Regions from separate parts of the Streptomyces sp. NPDC001292 genome, predicted to be linked through region 1. Evidence: predicted binding sites of a transcription regulator. Region 1 holds the regulator's gene; each other region holds the start of a gene.

The links. The regulator HrcA, encoded in region 1, represses chaperone genes, less so after heat shock. The targets are predictions, from matches to a motif close to TTNGCACTCNGNNNNNCNGAGTGCNAA.
Region 2: the regulator HrcA is predicted to act here: its motif matches at 4,437-4,463, upstream of groL (chaperonin GroEL).
Region 3: the regulator HrcA is predicted to act here: its motif matches at 1,832-1,858, upstream of groES (co-chaperone GroES).

The regions. Positions count from the first base shown of each region.
Region 1 covers NZ_JBIAXG010000001.1:224,998-232,330, reverse strand. The annotation lists gene dnaJ (molecular chaperone DnaJ) at 1-1,042, opposite strand, end outside; gene hrcA (heat-inducible transcriptional repressor HrcA) at 1,043-2,059, opposite strand; gene ACFY4A_RS00915 (MBL fold metallo-hydrolase) at 2,259-3,008, shown strand; gene ACFY4A_RS00910 (DUF3097 domain-containing protein) at 3,041-3,847, shown strand; gene hemW (radical SAM family heme chaperone HemW) at 3,888-5,120, opposite strand; gene ACFY4A_RS00900 (SpoIIE family protein phosphatase) at 5,821-7,333, opposite strand, start outside.
Region 2 covers NZ_JBIAXG010000010.1:120,756-128,088, forward strand. The annotation lists gene ACFY4A_RS14130 (trehalose-6-phosphate synthase) at 1-659, opposite strand, end outside; gene ACFY4A_RS14135 (glucosyl-3-phosphoglycerate synthase) at 743-1,714, opposite strand; SAM riboswitch class I at 1,845-2,014, shown strand; gene thrC (threonine synthase) at 2,033-3,316, shown strand; gene ACFY4A_RS14145 (MoaD/ThiS family protein) at 3,313-3,588, shown strand; gene ACFY4A_RS14150 (cold-shock protein) at 4,019-4,222, shown strand; gene groL (chaperonin GroEL) at 4,623-6,245, shown strand; gene ACFY4A_RS14160 (hypothetical protein) at 6,593-7,177, opposite strand; gene murQ (N-acetylmuramic acid 6-phosphate etherase) at 7,264-7,333, opposite strand, start outside.
Region 3 covers NZ_JBIAXG010000036.1:20,921-28,253, reverse strand. The annotation lists gene groL (chaperonin GroEL) at 1-1,247, opposite strand, end outside; gene groES (co-chaperone GroES) at 1,377-1,685, opposite strand; gene ACFY4A_RS30695 (polysaccharide deacetylase family protein) at 2,047-2,883, opposite strand; gene ACFY4A_RS30690 (polysaccharide deacetylase family protein) at 2,880-3,821, opposite strand; gene ACFY4A_RS30685 (methyltransferase domain-containing protein) at 3,912-5,120, shown strand; gene ACFY4A_RS30680 (LCP family protein) at 5,127-6,212, opposite strand; partial or broken gene ACFY4A_RS30675 (substrate-binding domain-containing protein) at 6,307-6,630, opposite strand; gene ACFY4A_RS30670 (hypothetical protein) at 6,633-7,328, shown strand.

The DNA.
Region 1 (7,333 bases):
CCAGCTCGCGAAGCAGGCGTTCCTGCTCGGGGTCGAGCTTGGTCGGGGTCTGGACCTCGACGTGGACGACGAGGTCGCCCCGGCCGCCGCCGCGCAGGTGCGTGACGCCCCGGCCGTGCAGCGGGATCGACTGGCCGGACTGGGTGCCCGGGCGGATGTCGACCTCCTCCAGGCCATCCAGGGTCTCCAGCGGCACCTTGGTGCCGAGGGCCGCCGCGGTCATCGGGATCGTGACCGTGCAGTGCAGGTCGTCGCCGCGCCGCTGGAAGGTCGAGTGCGGCAGCTCGTGGATCTCGACGTACAGATCGCCGGCCGGACCGCCGCCGGGGCCGACCTCGCCCTCGCCCGCGAGCTGGATGCGCGTGCCGTTGTCGACACCGGCCGGGATCTTCACGGTCAGGGTGCGGCGGGCGCGGATGCGCCCGTCTCCGGCGCACTCCGGGCACGGGGTGGGGACCACCGTGCCGAAGCCCTGGCACTGCGGGCACGGACGCGACGTCATGACCTGGCCCAGGAAGGACCGGGTGACCTGCGAGACCTCACCCCGGCCGCGGCACATGTCGCACGTCTGCGCGGTGGTGCCCGGGGCCGCGCCCTCGCCGCTGCACGTGTTGCAGACGACGGCCGTGTCGACCTGGATGTCCTTCGTGGTGCCGAAGGCCGCCTCGTCCAGCTCGACCTCGAGCCGGATCATCGCGTCCTGGCCCCGGCGCGTGCGCGAACGCGGTCCGCGCTGCGACGCCGTACCGAAGAAGGCGTCCATGATGTCGGAGAAGTTCCCGAAGGAACCGGCTCCGAAGCCGCTCGCGCCGGCCGCGCCGGCCTGCGAGAGGGGGTCGCCGCCGAGATCGTAGACCTGCTTCTTCTGCGGGTCGGAGAGCACCTCGTAGGCGGCGTTGATCTCCTTGAACCGCTCCTGGGTCTTCGGATCCGGGTTGACGTCCGGGTGCAGCTCGCGCGCGAGCCGCCGGAAGGCCTTCTTGATCTCTTCCTGCGACGCGTCACGGCGCACGCCGAGAACGGCGTAGTAGTCCGTGGCCACCTACGACTCCGCCAGGATCTGTCCGACGTACCGTGCCACTGCGCGTACCGCTCCCATCGTTCCCGGGTAATCCATGCGGGTCGGTCCGACCACGCCGAGCTTGGCCACTGCCTCGCCGCCCGAACCGTAGCCGACCGACACGATGGACGTGGAGTTGAGTCCTTCGTGGGCGTTCTCGTGACCGATGCGCACGGTCATGCCCGGATTCTGCATCTCACCGAGCAGCCTCAGCAGCACGACCTGCTCCTCCAGCGCCTCCAGGACGGGCCGGATCGTGAGCGGGAAGTCGTGCGCGAAGCGGGTGAGGTTGGCGGTGCCGCCGATGACCAGCCGCTCCTCGTTCTCCTCGACGAGCGTCTCCAGCAGGGTGGACAGCACGGTCGAGACGGTGCCCCGGTCCTCGGCGTCGAAGCCGTCGGGCAGGTCCTCCACGAGGTGGGGCACGTCCGTGAACCGGCGGCCCGCGACCCGGCTGTTCAGCCGCGCCCGCAGGTCGGCCAGGGAGGTCTCCCCGAAGGGCGCCGGGCAGTCGACCATCCGCTGCTCGACCCGGCCGGTGTCCGTGATCAGCACGAGCATCACGCGCGCGGGCGCGAGAGACAGCAGCTCCACGTGCCGCACGGTGGAACGGGTCAGCGACGGGTACTGCACCACGGCGACCTGCCGGGTCAGCTGGGCGAGCAGCCGCACCGTGCGGGCCACCACGTCGTCGAGGTCGACGGCGCCTTCGAGGAAGTTCTGGATGGCGCGCCGCTCGGGCGCGGTCATCGGCTTGACCTCGGCCAGCTTGTCGACGAACAGGCGGTACCCCTTGTCGGTGGGGATGCGGCCGGCACTGGTGTGCGGCTGGGCGATGTAGCCCTCGTCCTCCAGGGCCGCCATGTCGTTGCGGACCGTGGCCGGTGACACGCCCAGGCTGTGCCGCTCGGTGAGGGCCTTGGAGCCCACCGGCTCCTCGGTGCCGACGTAGTCCTGGACGATGGCGCGCAACACCTGAAGCCGCCGCTCGCTGAGCATCGCGCACACCTCCAGGGTCGTTCCTCGGCCACCCGCCTGGCACTCTGCGCATACGAGTGCCAGCTCTACCCGGCCCAGTGTACGGCCGCCGGGTACGCCCCCGGCAAGGCCGGGCCGCGACAGCCTGCGAGGTCGGGACCGGGATCACCCGGGATCGGCCGGGATGTCGTACCCGGCCGATCCCCGCTAGCGTCGCCGTATGACGGCTGCGCGGGAGGAACCCCGGGAAGAACCTCCTGAAGAACTGGAATGGGAACGGCTGGCGGACGGGGTCGGGCGGTGCCGCCTCCCGGTGTGGGACTGCACGGCCGGGCTGGTCGTGGGGGCGGACGCCGCGCTGATGGTCGACGCGGGGTCGAGCCGTGCGGAGGGCGCGCTGTTGCGCGCGCGAGCGCGGGAGCTCTCCGGTGGCCGTGTGACACTTCTCGCGCTCACCCACCCGCACTTCGACCATGTCTTCGGGGCGGCGGAGTTCAGCGGCGCGGAGGTGTTCGCCGCCGCGGGCGCCGCCGCGGTGTTCATCGGCGGGCGCGAGGAGCTGCGCGCGGACGCGGTGCGCCACGGGCTGGACGCGCGGGCGGCGCGGGACGCGGCGGACGCGCTGGTGCGGCCCGGCCGCGAGGTCGACGACCGGCTGACCCTCCCGCTCGGCGGCGGGCGGGAGGCGCTGCTGGTGAACGTGGGTCCGGGCCACACGGCGCACGACCTCGCGGTGGTGGTGCCGGGCGAGCCGCCGGTGGTGTTCTGCGGGGACCTGGTCGAGGAGTCCGGCGCACCCCAGGCGGGCCCGGACGCCGTGCCGTCCCGGTGGCCCGCCGCCCTCGACCGGCTCCTGGCGCTCGGCGACGAGGACGCCCTGTACGTCCCCGGTCACGGAGCGGTGGTGGACGCCGCCTTCGTCCGCGCCCAGCGGGACGCCCTGGCCGCGCGCTTCGGCGTGTCGCGCTGATCGGACACGGGCCTGTCCATATCGTCACTCGAATGCGCCAGTATTCGCCCGACCTCACCCCTCCCTGGAAGAAGCCCCGGGCCGTGCCGGAGGTTTCCGCCGAGCCGGGTCTGGTGGTGGAGGAGCCCGGGACCGGCTTCTGCGGGGCGGTGATCCGCTGCGAGGCGGGCACGGTGACGCTGGAGGACCGTTTCGGCAAGCACCGGGTGTTCCCGCTGGCGCCGCGCGGCTTCCTGCTGGAGGGCCGGGTGGTCACCCTGGTGAAGCCGTCGTCCGGTCCGGTACGGCCCACCCGTACGGCATCCGGTTCGGTCGCCGTGCCCGAGGCACGCGCGCGCGTGGCCCGCGCCGGGCGCATCTACGTCGAGGGCCGGCACGACGCCGAACTGGTCGAGAAGGTCTGGGGCGACGACCTGCGCGTCGAGGGGGTGGTCGTGGAGTACCTGGAGGGCGTCGACGACCTGCCGGCGATCGCCGAGGCGTTCGCGCCCGGTCCGGACGCCCGCCTCGGCGTCCTCGTGGACCACCTGGTTCCCGGCAGCAAGGAGTGGCGCATCGCCGAGTCGGTGACCAGCGAGCACGCCTTGGTGGTCGGCCACCCGTACATCGACGTCTGGGAGGCCGTGAAGCCGTCCTCGCTGGCGATCGAGTCCTGGCCCCGCGTGCCCCGCGGCCAGGACTGGAAGACGGGTGTGTGCCGCGCCCTGGGCTGGCCGGAGAACACGGGCGCGGCCTGGCAGCGGATCCTGTCCCACGTGCGGTCCTACAAGGACCTGCAACCGGAGCTGCTGGGCCGGGTCGAACAGTTGATCGACTTCGTCACCGTCCCGCCCGCGTAGCCGCGGCGGGCGTACTCCGCCGGGGCCCGCGCCGGGTGCCTCAGTCCACCAGGTCCCGCACCACCGCGTCCGCCAGCAGCCGGCCCCGCAGGGTGAGCACGGCGCGCCCCGCCTCGTACGGCCCCTCCTGGAGCAGCCCGTCGGACAGCGCACGCCGGGACGCGGCCAGGCCGTCCGGGCGCAGCAGGTCCAGCGGGACGCCCTCCCGCAGCCGCAGTTCCAGCAGGATGCGCTCCACCCGGCGGTCCTCCTCGGTGAGGACTTCCCGGCCGGCGCCCGGGGAGCGGCCGTCCGCCAGGGCCGCCGCGTACGCCCCGGGATGCTTCACGTTCCACCACCGCACGCCCCCCACGTGGCTGTGCGCGCCGGGTCCCGCGCCCCACCAGTCGGCGCCGCGCCAGTACAGCTCGTTGTGCAGGCAGCGGCCCGCTTCCGAGGTCGCCCAGTTGGACACCTCGTACCACTCGAAGCCCGCCGCGGCCAGCGTCTCCTCCGCGATCAGGTAGCGGTCGGCGTGCACGTCGTCGTCCGTCATCGGGATCTCCCCGCGCCGGATCCGGCGGGCGAGCCGGGTGCCCTCCTCCACGATCAGGGCGTACGCCGAGACATGGTCGGGGCCGGCGCCGAGGGCCGCGTCCAGCGAGGCCCGCCAGTCGTCGTCGGACTCGCCGGGGGTGCCGTAGATCAGGTCCAGGTTGACGTGCTCGAAGCCCGCGGCGCGGGCCTCGGCCACGCAGGCCTCGGGGCGGCCGGGGGTGTGCGAGCGGTCGAGGATGCTCAGCACGTGCTGCCGGGCGCTCTGCATGCCGAAGGAGATCCGGTTGAAGCCGCCCTCGCGGAGCGTGGCCAGGTAGGCCGGGTCGACCGACTCCGGGTTGGCCTCCGTGGTGACCTCCGCGTCGGCCGCGAGGCCGAACTCGTCGCGGATCGCCCCCAGCATCCGCACCAGGTCCTCCGCGGCCAGCAGCGTGGGCGTGCCGCCGCCGACGAAGACCGTGCGGACCTCGCGCGGGTCGTCGCCGAGGACCTTGCGGGCGAGGCGGACCTCGTCGGTCAGCGTCCCGGCGTAGTTGTCCCGGGAGGCGAGCACCCCGCCGGTGCCGCGCAGCTCGGTGGCGGTGTAGGTGTTGAAGTCGCAGTAGCCGCAGCGGGTCGCGCAGTAGGGGACGTGCAGATAGAACCCGAGGGGCCGCTCGGCCGCCCCGTGGAGCGCTTGCACGGGCAGCGCCCCGTCATCGGGAACGGGCTCACCATCGGGAAGTGCGGAAGGCATGCCTTCCATTGTCCAGCACCACGGGAGAAAGCCCGCGGGCCGGAGGACCCGCGCCCGAGGCCCCAGGGCCCGAAAGCCGGGGCCCGAGGACCGAGGCCCGAGGACCGAGGCCCAAAGACCGGAAGTCGGAGGGCCAGGAGCCGGGAGCCCGAGGCCCGGGAGCCCAGGGCCCGAGGACCGGGAGCCCGGGAGCCGGAGGACCGGGAGCCGGGAGCCCGAGGACCGGGAGCCCGGGAGCCGGAGGGCCAGGAGCCCGAGGACCGAGGACCAGCAGCCCGAGGACCGAGGACCAGGAGCCCGAGGACCGGGAGCCCGGGAGCCGGAGGCCCGAGGACCGGAAGTCGGAGGGCCAGGAGCCGGAGGCCCGAGGACTGGGAGCCCGGGAGCCCGAGGACCGGGAGCCCGAGGACCAGGAGCCCGAGGACCGGGAGCCCGGGAGCCGGAGGACCGGGAGCCCGGGAGCCGGAGGACCGCGAGCCCGGGAGCCGGAGGACCGGGAGCCCGGGAGCCCGGGAGCCGGAGGACCGGGAGCCCGGGAGCCCGAGGACCAGGAGCCCGGGAGCCCGAGGACCAGGAGCCCGGGAGCCCGGGAGCCGGAGGGCCAGGAGCCCAGGAGCCGGAGGGCCAGGAGCCGGAGGCCCGGGAGCCGGGGCGGCCGGATCGGTGCGGGGCGGCTCCGTATGCGGCACCCTTGCGTCCGTCAGTCGCACTCGGCCTGAAGGACCAGCAGGGCCAGGTCGTCCTCCGGTGGGCCCGTGCCGAAGTCGTGCACGAGGCGGCGGATGCGTTCGGCGATCGGTTCCGCGTCGAGCCCGGCGCAGCCGGCGAGGGCCGTGGCGAGGCCGTCGCCGTCGTCGAACTGGCGGGAGCCGGAGCGCCGTTCGGTGACTCCGTCGGTGACGCACAGCAGGGTGTCGCCGGGCCTCAGCTCGAAGGTCTCGCAGGCGTACGTCTCGTCCTCGATCACCCCGAGCAGCGCCTGCGGCCGGGCCGCCGTACGGACGCCGCCCTCGCGCCCGAGGACCAGCGGCAGCGGGTGCCCGGCGGAGGCGAGGGTGCAGCGCACTCCGCCGTCGAAGGGGACCAGCTCGCCGTACAGCAGGGACAGGAAGCGCGTCTGGGTGTCGCCGGGGACCGGAGTCCGTCCGCCGGCCGCCACCAGGACGCGCGCCGCGGCGTCGGCGGCCTCCGTGGCGTCGTCGAGGAGGAGTTGGTTGAGGCGGTCCAGGACGTCGGCGACGCCGTAGCCCTCGCGGGCCAGCAGCCGCAGCCAGGGCCGGGCGAGCCCGATGACGACGGCGGCCTCGGGGCCCTTGCCCTGCACGTCCCCGACGGCGAAGCACCAGCGGCCGTCGCCGGCCGGGAAGAGGTCGTAGAAGTCGCCGCTCGGACCGCCCTTGTCGCACGGCTCGTACACCAGCGCACTGCGCAGACCGGGGATCTCGGCGACCGCGCCGGGCAGCAGGCCGCGCTGGAGGACGGCGCTGATGGTGGCCTGGCGGGCGTACTGCCGGGCCGCGCCGATGGCGAGGGCGACCCGGCGGCTGAGGTCCTCGACCAGCCCCGTGACCTCGTCGGGGAAGCGGATCAGCCCGGTCCGCCCGATGACCAGCGTGCCCAGCGGACGGCCGCCCGCGATCAGGCGGTACGCCAGCGCCGCGCCGTGGGCGGCGTGCGGGCCGAGGGCCTCCCTGGGCCAGGGATAGGGGCCCGGCCCGGACCGCAGGCCGTCGGCGGGGCGCGGCGGGTCCTTCTCCAGGGCCCGGCGCAGTTCCTCGATACGGCTCTCGCTGCCGTGCCAGACACGGGCGAGCCGCGGCCCGGCCGCGCCGGTCCCGTCGCCCCAGCCTCCGCCGCCCTCGCCTCCGCCCCAGCGCGAGGGCCCCCACCGGCCGGTGGACTCGTCCTCCAGCCACACCGCGCACCAGTCGGCCAGCCGGGGCACGAGCAGCTGTCCGGTCAGCGAGGCGACCAGGTCCTCGTCGAGCTGTCCGGCGAGCAGGTCGGAGGCCTCTGCGAGGAAGGACAGCGCGCCGCGCCCCAGCCAGTCCCGGTCCCGCCCGGCCCCCTGCGGCTCGGGCGCGAGGACCTCGGCGATGCCGAGCCCACGCTCCGCGCCGTACGCCTTTTCGTCCTCCTCCGCCGTGCCGGCGGCCTCGGCGGGCAGCCGCGCCCACACCGTCTTGGCGCCGGTCCGGTAGGTGACGCCCCAC
Region 2 (7,333 bases), on a different contig from region 1:
GCCCACCGCTGGGTGAGGAAGCCCAGCCGGTCCGCGCCCAGCATTCCGCGCAGCACCTGCTCGGCGATGTCGTCGGGGAGGATCCGGAAGTAGTCCGCCGGCGCCCACGGCGTGTGCGAGAAGTGCCCGATGCGCACATCGGGCCGGAAATCGCGCAGCATGCCCGGTACGAGCGTCAGGTGGTAGTCCTGCACCACCACGGCCGCCCCCTCGGCCGCCTCCTCCGCCAGCGCCTCGGCGAAGGCCAGGTTGTAGGCCTCGTAGGACTTCCATCGGCGCCGGAACTCCGCGTCGAAGATCGGCTCCAGCGGTGTCTGGTACAGCATGTGGTGGACGAACCACAGCACCGAGTTGGCGATGCCGTTGTAGGCGTCGGAGAAGACCTTCGCGTCGATGTCGAGCATCCGCACCTGCTGCCCGCCGGTCGCCTCCGACGGCAGCCGGCGCCCGCCCTCGAAGCGGTTTGCCGCCTCCCGGTCGGCGTCGCTCAGCGCGGCGCACACCCACACCGCGCCCGCCTCCGGGCCGATCGCGGAGAGCCCGGACACCAGCCCTCCGCCTCCGCGCCGGGAGTGGAGCGAGCCGTCCTCGCCCACCTCGTACGAAACCGGGCCGCGGTTGGACGCGACCAGCACCTCGGCACCGTGCGTTGAAGCCATACGCCTCAACCTAGCCCGGCCCCGAAACGCTCAAACGTACGGTTCCGCTTCGTAGCCGGCGACAGGCGGGCGAGACCCGTCTTTCACGCCACCTGCCGGGCCGCGTACTCCGCGATCTCGGCCATCGGCGGACGCTCCTCGGTGTCCACGCGGTACGTCCGCGGCTCGAAGCCCTTCTCGCCGCGCTCGAACTGGGTGAGCCAGGGGCGCACGAGGTGGCCCCGGGCCAGGCGCAGCTGGGCGGTGCGGTAGATCGCGGCGGCCATCCGGCCGAGCGCCTGCCCGTCCTGGTGCCGGTGCCTGCGCACCCCGACGTCGACCTGGGCGAGCGCGTCCAGGCCCACCAGGTGCAGCGCGTCGACCAGCATGCCCAGCTCGACGCCGTAGCCGACCGGGAAGGGCAGCTGTTCGAGCAGCGAGCGGCGGGCCGCGTACTCGCCGCCGAGCGGCTGCACGAAGCCGGCCAGCTGCGGCCAGTGCATGTTGAGCAGCGGGCGCGCCATCAGCTCGGTGACCCGCCCGCCCTGCCCGGCCGCGGCCGAGGCGGAGGCCTGCCCGCCGGGCACGGTGAAGGGGCGGTCGTACATCGCCTTGACCAGGTCGACGTCGCGTTCGGTGAGCAGCGGGCCCACGATGCCGGTGACGAAGTCGGAGGAGAACTCCCGCAGATCGGCGTCGACGAAGCAGATGACGTCCCCGCGGGTGACGAGCAGGGAGCGCCACAGGACCTCGCCCTTGCCCGGCACCGCCGGCAGCCGCGGCAGGATCTCGTCGCGGCGCACCACCCGGGCGCCCGCGGCGGCCGCCACCTCGAAGGTGCGGTCGGTGGAGCCCGAGTCGACGACGACGATCTCGTCGACGAGCGGCGCCCGCTCCACGAGGTCGCGGCGGATCACCGTGACGATGTCGCCGACCGTCGCCTCCTCGTTCAGCGCGGGCAGCACCACGGAGACCGACTGACCGGTGCGCTGCTTGGCCGCCAGGATCTGGTGGAGTGGCCGGTCGGCCACGGACCAGGAGCGGGTGGCCAGCCAGCGCTCGACTTCTTCCAGCACGGTCAGCGGCTCCTCACTGTTGTCTCGCGCTTCGGACGACTGACTCAACCGTCCTGGCCTTCCGTTACAGTCTGAACAACGCGGACGACCATCCCATGCCGGGGGTCACCACCGCGCCACAACCGAATACAGCTCATCCAGAGGGGCAGAGGGACACGGCCCGATGAAGCCCCGGCAACCCTCCAGCCGGTTCTCGTATCGACTGCTGTGCGAGCGCAGCCGATCGTCTTCGCGAGGCTCCCGGCTAGGGAAGGTGCCAAATCCGTCTCACGGCGAGATGCGTCGTGAGGAAGATGAGGAGAAAGGGCCTCGCCTCACATGGCTGTGCAGACCGTTGCAAGCAGCACCGACTCCACCGTAGACCTCGGCCCCGCCGCGGCGCTGAGCTGCCGGGAGTGCGGTCACCGCGTCCCCCTCGGCCCGGTCTTCGCCTGCGAGGAGTGTTTCGGCCCGCTGGAGATCGCCTACGACTTCTCGGCCTACGACACCGAGGAGCTGCGCAAGAGGATCGAGGCGGGCCCCGCGAACATCTGGCGCTACGCGCCGCTGCTGCCCGTCCCCGCGGACGTCGCAGGCAAGCCGAACCTGAACCCGGGCTGGACCAAGCTCGTCCGGGCCGACCGCCTCGCCCGCGAACTGGGGGTGACCGGCGGGCTGTACGTGAAGGACGACTCCGGAAACCCGACGCACTCCTTCAAGGACCGTGTGGTCGCCCAGGCGCTGGAGGCGGCCCGCGCCTTCGGCTTCACCACGCTCTCCTGCTCCTCGACCGGCAACCTGGCCGGCGCCGTCGGCGCCGCCGCCGCCCGCGCCGGACTGCGCTCCTGCGTGTTCATCCCGCACGACCTGGAGCAGGGCAAGGTCGTGATGGCCGCGATCTACGGCGGCGAACTCGTCGGCATCGAGGGCAACTACGACGACGTGAACCGGTTCTGCTCCGAGCTGATCGGCGATCCGGCCGGCGAGGGCTGGGGCTTCGTCAACGTCAACCTGCGGCCGTACTACGCCGAGGGCTCCAAGACGCAGGCGTACGAGATCTGCGAGCAGCTCGGCTGGAAGCTGCCGGACCAGATCGTCGTCCCGATCGCCTCGGGCTCCCAGCTCACCAAGGTCGACAAGGGCCTGCGGGAACTGATCGAGCTCGGACTGGTCGAGGACAAGCCGTACAAGATCTTCGGCGCCCAGGCCGAGGGCTGCTCGCCGGTGTCCACCGCCTTCAAGGCCGGCCACGACGTCGTACGGCCGCAGAAGCCCGACACGATCGCCAAGTCGCTGGCGATCGGCAACCCGGCCGACGGCCCGTACGTCCTGGACATCGCGCGCCGGACCGGCGGCGCGGTGGAGGACGTGACCGACGAGCAGGTCGTCGACGCGATCAAGCTGCTGGCGCGGACCGAGGGCATCTTCGCCGAGACGGCAGGCGGTGTGACGGTCGGCGTGACGAAGAAGCTGGTCGAGAACGGCGTCCTCGACCCGACGAAGACCACCGTCGTCCTCAACACCGGCGACGGGCTGAAGACGCTGGACGCGGTGGCCGGCACCGGCCTGACCGCGACGATCCGTCCGACCCTGGACTCCTTCCGAGAGGCTGGCCTGGCATGAGCGTGACCGTCCGTATCCCCACCATCCTGCGCACCTACACCGGCGGCCGGGCCGAGGTGAGCGCCGAGGGCGCGACCCTCTCCGAGGTCATCTCGGACCTGGAGAGGAACCACACGGGCATCGCGGCCCGGGTCCTGGACGACCAGGGCAAGCTGCGCCGCTTCGTCAACGTGTACGTCAACGACGACGACGTCCGGTTCGAGCAGGGGCTCGAGACGGCCACCCCGGAGGGCGCGGGGGTCTCGATCATCCCGGCGGTCGCCGGCGGCTGATCATTACCTTCGGTAATTCCGGTTACGCAGAGTTCACCGAGTTGCCCCCTCCGTGAGAGAAGCGGAGGGGGCAATTCCGTGGGATTGAGCGCGGTACAGTTGGGGAACGCGCCCCCGAACTCCGAATCCGGGGCCCCGGATTCCTGTCGTGGGCCCGGCAAGAAGTAGCCAAAGTCTGCGGGCCTTTTGCGGCATTTTCCTTGTTTGTGGGGCCCGACTTGCCCTGAATTCGCGTGAATTCTTCCTATATTCCGGACCGTGTACGTCCAGATTTCTCGTCCGATTGACCTGTTGCAGACGGCAGTTGGACAGATACATTCAGCCGCGGTCGACGCGTTCCGGCGCACGCCCCCGATCCACGGGGGGTGAGGTCTGACCCGGGTCCGCGAAGTGTGGATCTGTGCAAGGGCCAGTAATAGGGGAGTTGGGCATGGCTCAGGGCACCGTCAAGTGGTTCAACGCGGAGAAGGGGTACGGCTTCATCGCGGTCGACGGTGGTGCGGACGTTTTCGTCCACTACAGCGCGATCCAGATGGACGGCTACCGCACGCTGGAAGAGGGCCAGCGGGTCGAGTTCGAGATCTCGCAGGGCCAGAAGGGTCCGCAGGCCGACATGGTCCGCGTCACGGCCTGAATCGCGCGACCACCGCAAGCGACGTTCTTCTTCGGAAGGGCCCGCACCTCCGCTGCCGGGGTGCGGGCCCTTCGTCGTGTCCGCGCATCCGACCCGTCCCGGGGGCCTGGCGTACCGGCGTTCGCGGGGCTGAGTCACCCCCATCCCCCGCAGGCGCTTGCGCCAACCCGTCACCCGACCGCCACCCCTCATCGAGCCCGCTTCGCGGGCGCACCTTGCACTCGGAGGGGTCGAGTGCTAATCATTGGCGTTAGCACTCTGAAGGTGAGAGTGACAACGAAGGACCGGGTCGGTGAGGCCACGGGCCGGGTGGGGCAAGGAACCTCCGGCCGGGGCCGTCCGTCGCGGGCGCGGGCGCGGTCCGAAGTAATCACCCCCAGTCCTGGGAGGACCACTTCACATGGCCAAGATCATCGCGTTCGACGAGGAGGCGCGGCGAGGCCTCGAGCGCGGCATGAACCAGCTCGCGGACGCCGTCAAGGTGACCCTCGGCCCGAAGGGCCGCAACGTCGTCCTCGAGAAGAAGTGGGGCGCCCCCACGATCACCAACGACGGTGTCTCCATCGCCAAGGAGATCGAGCTCGAGGACCCGTACGAGAAGATCGGCGCCGAGCTGGTCAAGGAAGTCGCCAAGAAGACGGACGACGTCGCCGGTGACGGTACGACCACCGCGACCGTGCTCGCCCAGGCCCTGGTCAAGGAAGGCCTGCGCAACGTCGCCGCCGGTGCCAACCCGATGGCCCTGAAGCGCGGTATCGAGAAGGCCGTCGAGGCCGTCTCCGCCGCCCTGCTCGACCAGGCCAAGGAGGTCGAGACCAAGGAGCAGATCGCCTCCACCGCCTCCATCTCCGCCGCCGACACCCAGATCGGCGAGCTCATCGCCGAGGCCATGGACAAGGTCGGCAAGGAAGGCGTCATCACCGTCGAGGAGTCGCAGACCTTCGGTCTGGAGCTCGAGCTCACCGAGGGCATGCGCTTCGACAAGGGCTACATCTCCGCCTACTTCGCGACCGACATGGAGCGGATGGAGGCGTCGCTCGAGAACCCGTACATCCTCATCGCCAACTCCAAGATCTCCTCGGTCAAGGACCTGCTCCCGCTCCTGGAGAAGGTCATGCAGTCGGGCAAGCCGCTGCTGATCATCGCCGAGGACGTCGAGGGCGAGGCCCTGTCGACCCTGGTCGTCAACAAGATCCGCGGCACCTTCAAGTCCGTCGCCGTCAAGGCCCCGGGCTTCGGCGACCGCCGCAAGGCCATGCTCGGCGACATCGCCATCCTCACGGGCGGCGAGGTCATCTCCGAGGAGGTCGGCCTCAAGCTGGAGAACGCGACCCTGGACCTCCTGGGCCGCGCCCGCAAGGTCGTCATCACCAAGGACGAGACCACCATCGTCGACGGCGCCGGCTCCGCCGACCAGGTCGCGGGCCGCGTGAACCAGATCCGCGCCGAGATCGAGAACAGCGACTCCGACTACGACCGCGAGAAGCTCCAGGAGCGCCTGGCGAAGCTCGCCGGCGGTGTCGCGGTCATCAAGGCCGGTGCCGCCACCGAGGTGGAGCTCAAGGAGCGCAAGCACCGCATCGAGGACGCCGTGCGCAACGCCAAGGCGGCCGTCGAGGAGGGCATCGTCGCCGGTGGTGGCGTGGCCCTGCTCCAGACCACCAGCGTCTTCGAGAAGCTGGAGCTCGAGGGTGACGAGGCGACCGGCGCGCAGGCCGTGAAGCTCGCCCTGGAGGCCCCGCTCAAGCAGATCGCCGTCAACGCCGGCCTCGAGGGCGGCGTCGTGGTGGAGAAGGTCCGCAACCTCACCCCCGGCCACGGCCTGAACGCCGCGACCGGTGAGTACGTCGACCTGGTCGCCGAGGGCATCATCGACCCGGCGAAGGTGACCCGTTCCGCGCTGCAGAACGCCGCCTCCATCGCCGCGCTGTTCCTCACCACCGAGGCCGTCATCGCCGACAAGCCGGAGAAGGCCGCCGCGCCGGCCGGCGGCGGCATGCCGGGCGGTGACATGGACTTCTGATCCCCCGAGGATCGGATCCGTCCTTCACGTACCGAGGGCGGCACTCCCTGGAGACAGGGGGTGCCGCCCTCGGGCATGTTCCGGGTCACAGGTGTGGAGCGGTGGAATGCCGTGGCCGGTGGGGCAGTTGACGCCGGTGCACGGCTGATGCGCGTGCGCGCCGGCCGGTACCGACCACGATTCCGAGGAGCCCCCCACGTGACCGTCACCGCCTCCGATGACGACAGCACGTCCTCGCCCGGGACGCCATCCGGCGAGAACATCCGGGTCATCGGCGCACCGCGGCGGCGGGGCGGCCGACGGCGGCCGGTGAGCCCGCGCCCGCCGGGGCGAAGGTGCCGTAGAGCCTACGGGTTGCCCATGGGTTCGATGTCGACCCGCACGGGATGGCCCCAGACGCGCACCACCTCGTAGTCGGTGAACTCGTGCACGAGCCGGTAGGCGGGCGCGGCGCGCGGTGCCCGGCGCTGGGCGGCGATGAACAACTCGGCCTCGCGCCGGTCCCGGCGCGGGGTCCCGCACAACTGCCACTCCCGCCCGTTCCACAGCTCCGGCAGCCACCGCTGCTGGGGCTGCGGCCGGTCCTCGCGGACGCCGTAGCGGGACGGGGCGGGGGCGGCGGGCTCGGCGGCGCGGCGCGCGTACGACGCGTACGCTCCGTCGACCTCGGAGCGGCGTGCGGCCCGGCGCCGGGTCTCGCACAGCAGGCACAGGTCGGGCGCGCTCTCGTCGACGGGCCCGTTCGGATGCTCGGGGCAGCGGGTGGCGGGCGCGGTCGTCGTGACGGTCTCGTCCAGCAGGTCGAGAGCGCGCCGGAGATCCGCCTTCACCTCGTGCAGCCTGGCGTCCGGCGTCTGCGCGGAGAGCGCCTCGCCGTGCTCGCCGAGCAGACGCAGAGCCCGTCCTAGGGCGGTGAGCTGGGCGTGGTTCATGGTGTCCTCCAGCGTAGGACGCCCCGGCAGGCATGCGAGCCCCGGCCTGCCCGCTCGTGCCGCCACCGGTCCCACGCCCGTCGGCCTCAGCTCCCGGCGCGTTCCAGCGCCGCGCGCAGACGGCCGCCGGATTCCTCCAGGAGACGGGTCGCCGTG
Region 3 (7,333 bases), on a different contig from region 1:
CCACCACCGGAGACGATGCCCTCCTCGACCGCGGCGCGGGTCGCGGAGATGGCGTCCTCCAGACGGTGCTTCCTCTCCTTCAGCTCCACCTCGGTGGCGGCGCCGACCTTGATCACGCACACGCCGCCGGCCAGCTTCGCGAGGCGCTCCTGGAGCTTCTCGCGGTCCCAGTCGGAGTCGGTGTTCTCGATCTCGGCCTTGATCTGGGAGACGCGGCCCTCCACGTCCTCCTTCTTGCCGGCGCCGTCGACGATCGTGGTGTCGTCCTTGGTGACGGTGACGCGGCGGGCGGAGCCGAGGACGTCCAGACCGGCCTGGTCGAGCTTGAGGCCGACCTCCTCGGAGATGACGGTGGCGCCGGTGAGGACCGCCATGTCCTGGAGCATCGCCTTGCGGCGGTCGCCGAAGCCGGGGGCCTTGACGGCCACGGCGTTGAACGTGCCGCGGATCTTGTTGACGACCAGGGTCGACAGGGCCTCGCCCTCGACGTCCTCGGCGATGATCAGCAGCGGCTTCGAGGCGTTGGCCTGGATGATCTTCTCGAGGAGCGGGAGCAGGTCCGCGATCGCGGAGATCTTGCCCTGGTGGATCAGGATGTACGGGTCGTCGAGGACGGCCTCCATGCGCTCCTGGTCCGTGACGAAGTACGGCGACAGGTAGCCCTTGTCGAAGGCCATGCCCTCGGTGAAGTCCAGCTCCAGACCGAAGGTGTTGGACTCCTCGACGGTGATGACGCCGTCCTTGCCGACCTTGTCCATCGCCTCGGCGATCAGCTCGCCGACCTGCTGGTCCTGGGCGGACAGCGCGGCAACGGCGGCGATGTCGGACTTCTCGTCGATCGGACGGGCCGAGGCGTGCAGGTCGTCGGAGACGGCCTTGACCGCGGCGTCGATGCCCTTCTTCAGCGCGGCCGGGGAGGCGCCCGCGGCGACGTTCTTCAGGCCCTCGCGCACGAGCGCCTGGGCGAGCACGGTGGCGGTGGTGGTGCCGTCACCCGCGATGTCGTTGGTCTTGGTCGCCACCTCCTTCACCAGCTGGGCGCCGAGGTTCTCGTACGGGTCCTCGATCTCGACCTCACGGGCGATGGTGACGCCGTCGTTGGTGATGGTGGGCGCGCCGAACTTCTTGTCGATGACGACGTTGCGGCCCTTGGGGCCGATCGTCACCTTGACCGTGTCGGCAAGCTTGTTGACGCCGCGCTCGAGGGCGCGACGGGCGTCCTCGTCGAACTTCAGGATCTTCGCCATGGCAGCGGGAGCCCTCTCGAAATCTGGTGGTAAGACACTGCGCCCCGGGCGCCCGGCTTCTTATCGGTCGCGGGGGCCAGGGGCGCAGCTCAAGCAGAATTGCTTCGGCTTCGTGAAGAAGCGGGTGAACTACTTCTCGATGATCGCGAGGACGTCGCGAGCCGAGAGGACGAGGTACTCCTCGTTGTTGTACTTCACCTCGGTGCCGCCGTACTTGCTGTAGAGCACGACGTCACCGACCTTCACGTCGAGCGGAAGACGGTTGCCGTCCTCGAAGCGGCCCGGGCCCACGGCCAGGACGACGCCCTCCTGGGGCTTCTCCTTGGCGGTGTCCGGGATGACCAGGCCAGAGGCCGTGGTCTGCTCGGCGTCCAGCGGCTGGACCACGATGCGGTCCTCGAGCGGCTTGATGGCAACCTTGGTGCTGGCGGTCGTCACGATCCGACCTCCCCCTTCGGAGATCTCACGGGGTTAACTGTCTGAGGTGGCGACCAGGTCGATCCGTCGTCGCGGGTGCCGGACCTGCCCGTCGCTTTGTTGGCACTCTCCAGGGGGGAGTGCCAGACCTGAGACTATGACCGTCGTTAGCACTCGGTCAAGCGGAGTGCCAATTGCCTCGTGGCGCGTCGGGTGTGGGGCGCTTGGGGGAACGCGTGTTCAAGGTGCTGTGGGTCTGTGTGGGCGGCCCTGGGGCCGCTGCCCCCAGACCCCCGCTTCGACCTCGCCCTCAAGCGCCGGACCGGCTGCTCGATGCCGGACTCGGCTGAAAGCCTCAGCCCAGAGATAGTCCCGCCTGAGCTCAGAGATAGTCCTGCAGGCGGCCCACCGTCAGGCCCTCCTCCTGGATTCTGCGGAGCAGGCGGGTCGTGCGGTCGCGCAGGGGTGGGCCGTCGAGGTCGTCGTCGTCCGAGGCGACGAGGAGGATGTCGCCGGGGCGCAGTTCGTGGGGGCCGTGGGTGAAGCGCAGGCCGGTGTCGGTCGTGGCGCCGCGCCACCGCACGACCGCCGAGACCCCGCAGTCGGCGGCGGCGCGCAGGGTCGTCATGTCGTACCGGCCGTAGGGCGGGCGGAAGAGGCGGGGGCTGACGCCGAAGCGGGCGCGGATCTTGTCCCGCTGGCCGCAGATCTCGGCGCGCTGGCCCGCGTAGGGCAGACCGCGCAGCGAGGGGTGGTCCAGGGTGTGGTTCTGGAGGTCCGCGCCGACCGACATCAGGCGCGCGAAGTGCCCGTACCCCGGTCCGACGACACTGTCCGTGAGGAACATGCTGACCGGCAGCCGCAGTTCACGGACCATGTCGACGAACCGCGGATCCTTCTCCGCGCCGTCGTCGTAGGTGAGGAAGGCGACCGGGTCGGAGGTCGCGACGTGGTCCACGACCTCGGGCAGTCCGGCGGACGGGCTGGCGCCGGCGGGCCGCGGCGGACGGGCGGGCGGCTTCGGTGGCGCGGGCAGCGGCGCCGTGAGTCCCCAGCGCCGGTAGGCCTGGTCGGCCGCCGGGCTCTGCGACCGTACCCCCTGCGCCGCCTTGCGGCCGAGCCGCTCGATGGGATCGACGGACGTGGCACAGCCGGACAGCAGCGAGGCGGCGAGCAGGGCCACGGCGAGGTGCCGGGGCCTGACGGGCCGCAGTCTCACAGGTAGTCCTCCAGCCGGGCCACCGCGTACCCGTCCGCCGTGACCTTGCTCAGGAACCGGCGCATGTCGTCGGCCATCGTGCCGTTCCATTCGTTGGGACCCCGGAAGTGGGTGAGCACGATGTCGCCGGGCCGCAGCCGCTGGTCGTCCTCGCGGAACTCCCAGCGGTCGACGTAGACCTCCTCGTTCCAGATGGGCGCGTACTCGATGCCGCAGGACTTGGCGGCGCGCAGGGTGTCCTGGTTGTAGTTGCCGTAGGGCGGGCGGAACATCTTCGGGCGCTTGCCGAACCGCTCCTGCATGATGTCCTGCATACCGCAGATCTCGCGCTTCTGCTCCTCGTAGGACAGGCCCGGCAGGTAGGGGTGGTGCAGGGTGTGGTTGTTGAGGGTGACCCCGGAGGCCTGCATCTTCCAGAAGTAGCCGTAGTCGTCCTTGATGAGGTCGTCGCTGAGGAACACCGTGTACGGGATCTTCAGGTCGCGCATCATCCGCAGGAATTCCGGGTCCTTCTCCGCTCCGTCGTCGATGGTGAGGAAGACGACCTTGTCCTTGGTGGGGACCGTGGTGAAGACCGGGGGCAGGTTCCAGTCCTCCTGATGTTTCACCTCGAAACCCGCGCGGGCGGTGGCCTTCGGTTTCGTCGTGGGCGGCTGCGGGGGGATCAGCGGGACCTGCTCCAGACCCCAGCGCTTGGTGGCGGCCACCCGCTGCGCGTGGGAGGTGTGCAGGCGGTCGGCGTAGGAGCCGAGGGCGGGGGCGGGGGGCGCCTGGGGGCGCTGCTGGCCGGGGGCCGGGCGCACCTGCGCCGCCTCCGGCTGCGCGCAGCCGGAGGCGAGGGCGGCGACGGCGAGCACCGCGAGCCCGCCGCGGATCCGGGCCCTGCGACTCGGGAACCTTTCAGGACCCTTTTTGTCATTTTGTACTACTAGCCTCATGGCGCCGGATCCTCGCAGGCCACCGCCCCGAACACGGGGCGACACCGCGACCGGAGGCACACCATCCACCGACTGGCCGACAATGAGCCGGTGAACGACCACCTCCACGCCTTCGCCTCGCTGCTCACCCCCGAGGGCCGCGCCCTCCTCGACGAGGTGCGCGGCACCGAACCCGCCGACGAACTCGCCGTCGCCACCCGGCTGCGCCGTGAGCACCCCGCCGAACTGGTGTCGGCGGCGCTCGGCCAGGCCCGGCTGCGGCAGCGGGCGGCCGCGAAGTTCGGGGTCGAGGACGCGGGGCGGATGTTCTTCACGCCGAACGGGGTGGAGCAGTCGACGCGGGCGAGCGTGGCGGCCTACCGGGCGGGCCGGCTGCGGGAGTCGGGGGTGACCTCGGTCGCCGACCTGTGCTGCGGGATCGGCGGCGACGCGATCGCCCTCGCCCGCGCCGGGATCCGGGTCCTCGCCGTGGACCGGGACCCGCTGACCGCCGCCACGGCCCGCGCGAACGCCGAGGCGCTCGGGTTGGCGGACCTGATCGAGGTACGGGAGGCGGACGTCACGGAGGTCGGCACGGCGTCGTACGACGCGGTGTTCGTGGATCCGGCCCGGAGGGTGGGCGCAGGAAGGGGTGGCGGCCGGGCGACGGGCGGGCGGATCTTCGACCCCGAGGCGTACTCGCCGCCGCTGTCCTGGGCCGTCGGCGCCGCGCTCCGGGCGCCCCGCGCGGCCCTGAAGATCGCCCCCGGCATCCCGCACGAGATGATCCCGCCGCAGGCCGAGGCCGAGTGGATCTCCGACGGCGGGGACGTGAAGGAGGCGGTGCTGTGGTTCGGCACCGAGCCGGGACTGGTCCGGGCCACCCTGCTGCCTGGCCCGCGCACCCTGCGCGGCCGCGGCCTGCCCGACCCCCAGGTCCGTACCCCGGGCCGCTACCTGTACGAGCCCGACGGCGCGGTCATCCGCGCCCACCTGGTCGCCGAGGTCGCCCGGGAACTCGACGGCGGCCTGATCGACGAGACCATCGCGTACGTGACCGCCGACGAACTCCGCCCCACCCCGTACGCCACCGCCTACGAGATCACCGACCGGCTCCCCTTCAACGTCAAGAGGCTCAAGGCCCTGCTGCGGGAGCGCGAGGTGGGGACGCTGACCGTGAAGAAGCGGGGCTCGGCGGTCGAGCCGGAGGAACTGCGCAGGAAGGTCCTTGCGAAGCCGCACGGCAGGAACGCGGCGACGGTGTTCCTCACCCGGGTCGCCGGGGCGCCCACCATGCTGCTCGGCCACCCGGCGGGCTGACGCCGCTCACCGCAGCGACGTCCACAGGTCGCCGGCGTCCGGCTCCTGCGCCACCACCCGGTTGGGGTTCCACGGGGCCGTCACCACCGGCATGGTCACCGTCCTCACGTTCTGCGCCGACAGGCCCTTCAGGCTCTGGCCGAGGGTCGTGAGTTCGCCGAGCGAGTCGAGGCCGGTGTCGGTGGTCAGGCTGCCGGTCACCGCGTCGGCGACCCGGTAGAGCCCGGCGGGGTCGTCCAGCAGGCCGGAGGCGGAGATCTCCTCCAGCAGCGCCTTGACCAGCGTCTGCTGGAGGCCTATGCGGCCCAGGTCGCTGCCGTCGCCCACGCCGTGGCGGGTCCGGGCCAGGGCGAGGGCCTCGGTGCCGTTCAGGTGGTGGGTGCCCGCCTTCAGGTGCAGATGGCTCTTGTCGTCGTCGATGTCCAGCTCGGTGGTGACGGTGACCCCGCCCATCGCGTCCACCAGCTTCGCGAAGCCGGAGAAGTCGATCTCGACGTAGTGGTCCATGCGGATGCCGGTCAGCGTCTCGACCGTCTTGACCGCGCACACCGGTCCGCCCACCGAGTACGCGCTGTTGAACATGGCGTAGTTCGCCACCGCCGTGGAGCCGCCGGACTCCAGCGGGCAGGACGGGCGGGTGACCAGCGTGTCGCGCGGGATGCTCACCACGGTGGCCGAGGTCCGGCCCGCGTCGATGTGCACGATCATCGCGGTGTCGGAGCGGGCGCCCTCGCTGTCGCCGCCGCCGAGTTCCTTGTTCTGCTCGCCGCTGCGCGAGTCCGAGCCGAGGACCAGGATGTTGAGGGCCCCGCTGGGCAGGGCGGCCTTCTCGGCCGACGGTGCCGTACGCGGCCCGGGCGGACGGTCGTCCCCGAGCGCGCTGTTGATGTCGACGCCCTTGATGTTCTGGTTCAGGTGCCAGTACGCCCAGCCCGCCGCCGCGACGCCCAGCACCAGGACGCCCGCCAGGCCGAGGCCCACGGTCTTCAGGGCCCGTGACCGCCGGCCGGCCCCTCCGCCCGCGTCCCCGCTGTCGCTGCCGCCCTGGCCCCTGTCATGTCCCCTGTTGTGTCCCCTCACGGGGAGGAACATACGTCCGACTCACGCGAAGCCCGACAGGGGGAGGCGCCCACGACCGAATTCTTCGGAAAATCTCATCTTCCCCGAAAGTTTCGGCACTTGAGCTTCACTTCGCGGGCGCCGCCGTACTGCTGCGCCCCACCGGACTCGTGGCCAGCTCCACCCGGGTCGCCACCGGCGTGTCCTCCTCGCGCCCGAGGTCCAGGACCCGCTTCGCCGCCGCCTCGGCCATCTCCGTCAGCGGCCGGCGCACGGTCGTCAGCGGCGGCCCGCCCCAGCGCGCCACCGGCAGGTCGTCGAAGCCGACCACGCTCAGGTCCTCCGGGACGCGCAGGCCCAGTTCGCGCACCGCCTCGTAGACGCCGAGCGCCTGGAGGTCGTTGCCCGCGAAGACGGCGGTCGGCCGGTCCTCGCGGCGCAGCAGCTTCGCAGGTGACCGCGGCCCCCGCGCACCGCCGCCGCCACTGGTCCAGGCGCCCGAACCCGCCGGCCGGCCTCGGCTCGGTCATCTGGCCGGTCGTCGTGATCGTCCCGATCTACGCGATGATCTCGACCTCGCTGACCCGGCAGGACCAGGTGCTGGGCAACGCCCTCGGCCCACCCGAGCACCCGACCCTGGAGAACTACAACACCGGCCTGCACAGCGGCTTCGGCCACCTCCTCGCCAACACGACGACCGTCGCGGCGGCGGTGGCCATCGTCCTCGTGCTGTGCGTCCCGCTCGCCCACGTCGCCGTCCGTACCCGCAGCTTCTGGTCGGGCGCGGCCTTCCGCATGTTCCTGCCCGGGATCGCGATCCCCGCCCAGGCGGTCGTGGTCCCGCTCGACCTGGTGATCGCCAAGCTGAACCTCTACGACAGGCCGCTCGCGGTCCGGGTGGGAGGGTGGGAAAGCGGGGGTGAAGGGGGCGGAGCCCCCGCCGGGGTCCGGGCGGAGCCCCAGGGACGGGGCCTCTCAACTCACCGAGAAAGCCCGGCGGGTGGGCGAAGCGGGAACGAAAAAACCCCACCCCCGGATGAACCGGGGACGGGGTTTCCGTCGAGCGCCGGGCAGGCCTTGCACCTGCATCTCCCCGCAGGAAGCGGGGCGTCTTTCCTTGGACCACCAACGCACTGCTCGCGAGCCTGAGTTGG